DNA from 2 places in the Desulfosporosinus sp. genome. Region 1 is predicted to be linked to the other one. Evidence: riboswitches for the same ligand, from Rfam matches in the RefSeq annotation. Region 1 holds a riboswitch; the other holds the start of a gene.
What was found. A riboswitch is a leader RNA that binds a small molecule or an ion and turns the genes downstream of it on or off. The one in region 1 is predicted to bind glycine.

Region 1 (3,753 bases):
CATTGGGATAGGAAGCAAAATGAATGATAAAATAATGAAAGGAATGGACATCATGCGCGTCAGCCAACTATTAAATCCTACACTCCGTGAGGTTCCGGCAGAAGCTGAAATCATCAGCCATAAACTGATGCTTCGGGCAGGATTAATTCGCAAATCTGCATCTGGTCTATATACCTATTTGCCACTGGGGTTGAGAGTCTTAAGAAAGATCGAGTCCATTGTTCGTGAAGAGATGGATGCTAAAGGCGGACAAGAAGTTCTGATGCCAATTATGCAGCCAGCAGAATTATGGAAAGAGAGTGGTCGCTGGGATGTATACGGCGCAGAGTTATTTCGCCTAAAAGATCGCCATAATCGAGAGTTCTGCCTCGGTCCTACCCATGAAGAAATCATCACTGACCTTGTTCGGGGTGAGATACGATCTTATAAACAGCTGCCCGTACTTCTTTATCAAATTCAAAACAAATATCGGGACGAGCGACGTCCACGCTTTGGATTAATGCGGGGACGGGAATTCGTTATGAAAGATCTGTATTCCTTTGATCGTGATGAGGCAGGCCTTCACGAGAATTATGTAAAAATGTACGATGCCTACTGTCGAATTTTTTCTCGCTGTGGTTTAACCTATCGTCCTGTCGAGGCGGATCCGGGTGCCATTGGAGGTACGGGTGGATCACATGAGTTTATGGTGCTGGCGGATTCTGGGGAAAATTCGGTAGTTTATTGCTCAGGTTGCGATTATGCTGCAAATATGGAAAAATCCGAGTGTCGTCCCCAAGCAACCGAAGACACAGCTCCTGAAGGACAGCGAGCCTTAGTGCCGACTCCAGGAGTTAAGAGCATTGACGACCTCAGTAAGTTTTTGGCTGTACCAAAAAGCTCCCTAGTTAAGTCATTGCTATATCAAGGAGATGAAAAGACCTTTTTAGTCTTGATACGTGGTGACCGTACCTTGAATGAGATAAAATTGAACAATGCTTTAGGTGGATTTATATCTCTCCAACTCGCTGCTCCCGAGTTAGTCGAAAACATTCTTGGATGTGGACCAGGGTCTGTGGGACCAGTAGGGGTGCCTGAGGGGCTTATGGTTATCGCTGATGCAGAGGTTCCTCTTATGAAAAGGGCTGTATGCGGAGCAAACAAGGCGGAGCATCACTATGTTGATGCTATTCCTGGTCAAGATTTCAGAATTGATCAGGTCCACGATTTAAGGATGGTTGAACCCGGTGAAGAATGTCTAAAATGTGGGGCCCCCCTTAAAGAAGCAAGAGGAATTGAAGTAGGTCAAGTTTTCAAACTTGGAACAAAATACAGTAAAGCACTGGGAGCGAACTATCTAGATGAAAACGGAGTCGAGAAGAGTTGTGTAATGGGTTGTTATGGTGTTGGGGTAAGCAGAACCATTGCCGCTGCCATCGAACAGAACCATGATGACAATGGAATTATCTGGCCTATGCCGATTGCTCCATACCACTGTATCATCGTAACTGCAAGCACAAAAGATGCCTTAGTCGTAGAGACCGCTGATAAACTCTATCAGGAGCTAAAGAACCTCGGAGTGGAAGTGGTTCTTGACGATCGAGATGAACGTGCGGGTGTAAAATTCAAGGATGCAGATCTGGTTGGATATCCTCTAAGAGTGACCTTAGGAAGTAAAACCTTAGCCAATGGTCAAGTTGAACTAAGAGAGCGTAAAACCGGTGAAACACACCTGGTGCAGGTTGCAGACCTGGCTCAACAGGTAAAGGAAATCATTGATAAAGCGTTACTTTGTTAGTATTAAGGACGTCGACATCTCGGTTTCAAGAGAGTAGAGAAGTAGTGGAGGTCTTTTCCAACCAAGAGGAAATGACCTCCACGTTATTAATTCAAAAATTTTTCTTGAATAATGCATTACAAAAAACTATAATGTTAATTAAATTATTCTTAACTAAATACAGCTGGATGAAATTTACGGGAGAGTGGCTATGGCCTGCCGAAGAGGTTGTACTTTCAGGCGCTTGAATTCAAGTAGGACCGTAAATGGACAGGACTCTGGAGAGACCCAAATGAATGGGCGCCGAAGGGGCAACGCAACGATGCATTGCTAATCTCTCAGGCAAAAGGACAGAGTATTATAGGTTTAATAAAAGGGCACTTTTTAGAGTGATCTTTTTTAGGCTTATATTACCAATGCAATCCAGAGTCAAATCGCTAAGATTTGGCTCTTTTTTATATAAAAGATGTAGTACTAATAAACTACACACAGAGGGATTAGAGAAGGAAAGTTAAGGAGGAGGAAAAAGACATGCAAGCATTTCACGATCTTATTATCTGGTTAAACGACTATCTCTGGGGACCCCCGATGCTGATATTACTTTTTGGAACGCACTTATTTCTAACCTTTCGGACTCGTTTCATCCAAAGGTACATTTTCAAAGCCATTAAACTATCTCTAACTAAGGATGAATCTGCTGAGGGAGATGTAAGTCAATTTGGTGCCCTCACGACGGCATTAGCAGCTACGATAGGTACTGGTAACATCGTCGGTGTCTCTACTGCAGTAGCCCTGGGGGGGCCTGGTGCTGTGCTTTGGTGCTGGCTAACGGGGGTATTCGGGATCTCCACCAAGTACTCCGAGGCGCTATTATCTGTTAAATATCGGGTTAAGACCTCCGATGGAACAATGCTTGGCGGCCCTATGTATGCACTTGAGAACGGTCTTGGCCAAAAGTGGCTAGCGGTCTTATTCTGTATTTTTACGGCCATTGCCGCGTTTGGGATTGGCAATACGGTCCAAGCTAATTCAATTTCAGGGATGATTAATGAGACGTTTCATATCTCTCCTTATATTACTGGTGGTTTTATGGCTTTACTTACCGGTATTGTCATTCTCGGTGGTGTAAAGTCCATTGCTCGCGTGTGTGAGAAACTTGTACCTTTTATGGCGTTCTTTTATGTGCTTGGTTGCATTGTTATTTTAGTTCTTAATTCTTCCTATGTACTGCCTGCCATCAGCTTAATCTTTAAATCTGCCTTCACCCCTCAAGCTGCCGGCGGTGGTTTCATCGGAGCTTCTATTATGATGGCTGCTCGCTATGGTATAGCCCGCGGTTTGTTCTCTAATGAGTCAGGCTTAGGATCTGCTCCTATCGTGGCAGCAGCGGCCCAAACAAGAAACCCTGTTCGCCAAGCGTTAGTCTCTGCCAGCGGAACCTTCTGGGATACTGTTGTGGTTTGCGCAATGACAGGTATTGTCGTAGTAAGCAGCATAATGAGCAACCCGGCAGCAGCTGAAGGACTAAAAGGAGCTGCTCTGACTAACATGGCCTTTGCTCAGATTCCTGTCGTTGGTCCAATTGTTCTTACTGTTGGACTGTTAACCTTTGTATTTTCGACGATCCTTGGATGGTCCTATTATGGTGAAAGAGCAATTGAATACTTATTTGGAAAAGTAGCCATAGTCCCCTACCGCGTTCTGTGGGTAATCGCTGTATTCTTCGGCTCTATAATGACCCTTCAACTCGTTTGGGATATGGCAGATGCCATGAATGCAATGATGGCCATACCGAACCTTATCGCTCTGCTCCTCTTAAGCGGGGTCATAGTATCAGAAACGAAAAAGTATCTTTGGGAAGATAATTTGGATGAGGTCTCAACAGATCCCATTCCATTAGTAAAGAAGTAAAGAAAAAGAAAAGCAAGAGTATAGTTCCTACAAACAGCAATTGCTTGAATAGCAAACGCATATCCATAAAAAAGCATCGGCTAAAG
Region 2 (3,753 bases), 180 kb from region 1:
TTCCGGATGTATGGTTTGCAAGACAAGCACTTTCTCCCGTCGTGTTGCGTCGCAGGTCATCAGAGCTGCCTCTGCTAAGGCCGAGGCACCATCATACATCGAGGCATTCGTTACATCCATGCCGGTTAATTCACAGACTAACGTTTGATATTCATAAATTGCTTGAAGCGTTCCTTGGCTAATCTCTGGTTGGTAAGGTGTATAGGCCGTATAAAATTCAGAACGCAGCAATAATTGGTCAACGAAACTTGGAATAAAATGCTCATAAGCTCCGGCACCAAGGTACGAGCTGTATCCTTCTACCGTTGTATTAAGATTAGCTAACCCTTTAACGTGTTTGACTAATTCCTGCTCTGACATTCCACCAGCAATCGCTAAAGGACGTTTCAAACGTACTTCCTTTGGAATATCTGCAAAAAGATCCTCAACAGACTCAACCCCGATACGGGCTAAGAGCCGTTGATTTTGGCTGTCCGTATTCGGTATAAAGTTCATTCTAATGATCCTCCTGTGCTAAAAACGTCTCATATTCATCAGCTGTCATCATACCATCCAGCGAGGATAAATCATCTGCTTCGACTTTAACCAGCCAGCCTTCTCCATAGGGATCAGAGTTAAGCAAATCTGGAGAATCCATGACCTGAGTATTGACTTCAACAACGTTTCCACTAACCGAAGCAACGATATCCGAAACTGCTTTTACTGATTCCACGGTGCCGTAAGATTTTCCAGCGGTTACTGTTGCGCCCTCATCTGGAAGCTCAACAAATACAACATCCCCAAGGCTATGCTGCGCATGATCTGTAATTCCAAAGGTTACTACATTTCCCTCAACTCGTGCATACTCATGCTCTTTGCTATACTTTAATTCTACTGGATTCATTAAAATCAGCCTCCTCATTTTTTGGTTATCCTACCCTAGGGTATAAAGGGTCATCCACATTTTTTCGCTAAAAACTATCGACTTGGGGCCTCGATCAAGTGCTTCGCTTGTAAAAGAGGGAAGGAATGATCTTAGCTTTCACTGCTTTTCCGCGAATCATAACGTCTAGGGTCTCACCTTGAATCGCTAACTCAGCTCGAATTAATCCCAGAGCAATATTTTTATTTAACGTGGGAGAGAATGAACCTGAAGTTACAAATCCTATTTCTTGCCCATCTTTTTGTAATGGGTAATGGGATCTGGCAATTCCACGGTCAATCATTTCAAGCCCAACCAACTTACGCGGTATCCCTTGTTCCTTTTGAGTAAGGAGTATATCCCTACCAATAAAATCTTCTTTATCCAACTTAACGAAAATTCCAAGACCTGCTTCAAGCGGAGTTATCTCGGCCCCTAACTCATTCCCGTACAAAGGAAGACGGGCTTCAAAACGCAACGTGTCGCGAGCGCCTAAACCTATCGGTTGTACTCCATCCGGTGCTCCAACTTCCAAGATCTTTTGCCATAGTTTTCGTCCATACTCAGGAGAAAGATAGATTTCGAACCCGTCTTCGCCTGTATATCCCGTTCTGGAAATAAGACAGCTGATCCCCTGAATGTCTCCATGTGTAAAGGTATAATACTTAATTTGTGCAAGATTAACCGTTGTTAAACGCTGTAAAACGATTTCTGCCAGCGGTCCCTGCAGTGCAAGTTGAGCGTATTGATCCGACACATTCTCCACGCTGCAATTAAAGTTTTTAGCTTGCTCTAACATCCAGGCAAAATCTTTATCCGCGTTAGATGCATTGACGACTAGGAAAAAATGTTGTGGGTTATAACGATAGACAAGCAAATCGTCAACAATACCCCCACTTGGATAGCACATGGGTGAATAAAGGATTTTGCCATCCTCAAGCTTACTGGCGTCATTGGTAATCAGCATATGGACAAAAGCCAAAGCCTCTTCTCCACGAACATCAATCTCTCCCATATGGGAGACGTCAAATAGACCCGCTTTGGTACGCACCGTATGATGTTCATCAATAACACCAGCATACTGAACAGGCATTTCCCAACCGCCAAAGTCAATGAGCTTAGCCTTAGCCCCTAAGTGTTCTTCGTAAAGCGGCGTACGTTTTGCTTCAGCAGCCATATTTAAACCTCCTCCAAATAAATCCTTGAAACTTTAAATCCCGATTCCTAAACGTTTATAAAAAAGTTATTAGAAACAATCTTATGTCATATACGTTTATGTTTATCGTTCCACCTAATAGCTCATGTAACCCGTGAGAAATCCTTCCAAAGAAAATCAATAAAGAAAACTTGGCTGGCGCCAAGCCGCAGGCGCAGGCGGCAACCTTAGTTGCACTTATGCTTCAGAAAGTATCAACGAAAGTTATACTTTCTGATTAGTATAAAAAAGGACAGAGAAGGTGCGTATTCGCACCTTCTCTGTCCTTTAACCTGAGAGATTCACTGTCGCCAGCTTCCCCTTTGGTGTTCTCTTTTACAAGAAACTCTCCAGAGTCCCGTCTTCTAGCAGTACATTTGCCTGAGAGCTTCCCCCCTTGAAAGAGCGACTTCAAGGGATTTCTCCTTCGGCGTCTGAAATTAATCAGATCTCTCCTGCTAGTGTCATTCGGTATTAACTATTAACTTATCATAATAATATGCGTTTTCACTCAAATTGTCTACTGTTATTTTTTCTCTGAAATAACAGAACTGCATCGTGGGCAAATTGTGGGATGCTCTTCGTTCTTTCCAACGTCCTCATGAAACATCCAGCATCGTTCGCATTTTTCCCCTTTGGCTGGCTGTACGAGAATCCCCAATCCCTCGTGTCCTTCCGCAGCCTGTACCCCTTCAGGTCGTTCTTCTTGAGGCCCGTGCACAATTAAATTCGAAACAATAAATATTTCAGCAAGGTTTGGAACCTTTGTCAAAAATTCAAACTGGGCAGCTGTTGGATAAAGATCTACCTGAGCAGTTAAAGGATGATTAATTAATTTTTCTTGACGAGCTTTTTCCAGAACTTTGGAAACATCCGACCGCAACTCTAAGATCTGATCCCAATGGTCAGCAATTTTCTCATTCATCCACTCTGAATTTACCTTTGGCATTTCAGCCATTTGGACATTTTCGGTGGTTTTTTCCCCTGGAATATATGGCCAGATTTCTTCTGTCATAAACGACAAGATTGGGGCCAATAAACGAACCATAGCATCAAGGACTTCATAAAGAACTGTCTGTGCAGAGCGACGAAGGAGCGAGGTTTTCCCTTCAACATAAAGTCTATCCTTAACAATATCCAGATAGACGGCACTTAATTCAATGGTGCAGAAATTATGAATTGTATGGTAAGCCCAGTGGAATTCATAAGTCTCATAACCAAGGAGTACGCGTTCCACGACCTTAGAAAGTTTAAGCAAAGCCCACCGATCAATTTCCTGAAGGTCTTGATAAGCAACTTTGTCCTTAGCAGGATCGAAATCATTTAGATTGCTAAGCAAGAAACGCAGGGTATTACGGATTTTCCGATAGGCTTCAGACATTTGCTTCATAATACGGGGGGAAGCCGCCACGTCATTCTTATAATCAACGGAACTAACCCAAAGCCTCAGAATGTCCGCACCTAGTTCTTGAACAACTTTAAGCGGATCAACTCCATTGCCCAGGGATTTTGACATCTTACGTCCTTGTTCATCAACAACGAAACCATGGGTTAATACATTGCGGTAAGGCGCCTGACCAAAAGCAGCCACTGAAGTTGATAAAGAGGAGTTGAACCAACCCCGGTGTTGATCAGACCCTTCTAGGTAGAGATCTGC

Region 2: it holds a riboswitch for glycine, as region 1 does, so the genes downstream of both, gcvT (glycine cleavage system aminomethyltransferase GcvT) here and HGJ98_RS17895 (sodium:alanine symporter family protein) in region 1, are expected to answer to the same signal.

What each region holds. Positions count from the first base shown of each region.
Region 1 covers NZ_JABZFS010000076.1:230,661-234,413, forward strand. Annotated here, with positions in the region: gene HGJ98_RS17890 (proline--tRNA ligase) at 53-1,777, shown strand; glycine riboswitch at 2,025-2,120, shown strand; gene HGJ98_RS17895 (sodium:alanine symporter family protein) at 2,288-3,667, shown strand.
Region 2 covers NZ_JABZFS010000076.1:52,281-56,033, reverse strand. Annotated here, with positions in the region: gene gcvPA (aminomethyl-transferring glycine dehydrogenase subunit GcvPA) at 1-495, opposite strand, end outside; gene gcvH (glycine cleavage system protein GcvH) at 497-883, opposite strand; gene gcvT (glycine cleavage system aminomethyltransferase GcvT) at 978-2,078, opposite strand; glycine riboswitch at 2,456-2,564, opposite strand; gene ileS (isoleucine--tRNA ligase) at 2,623-3,753, opposite strand, start outside.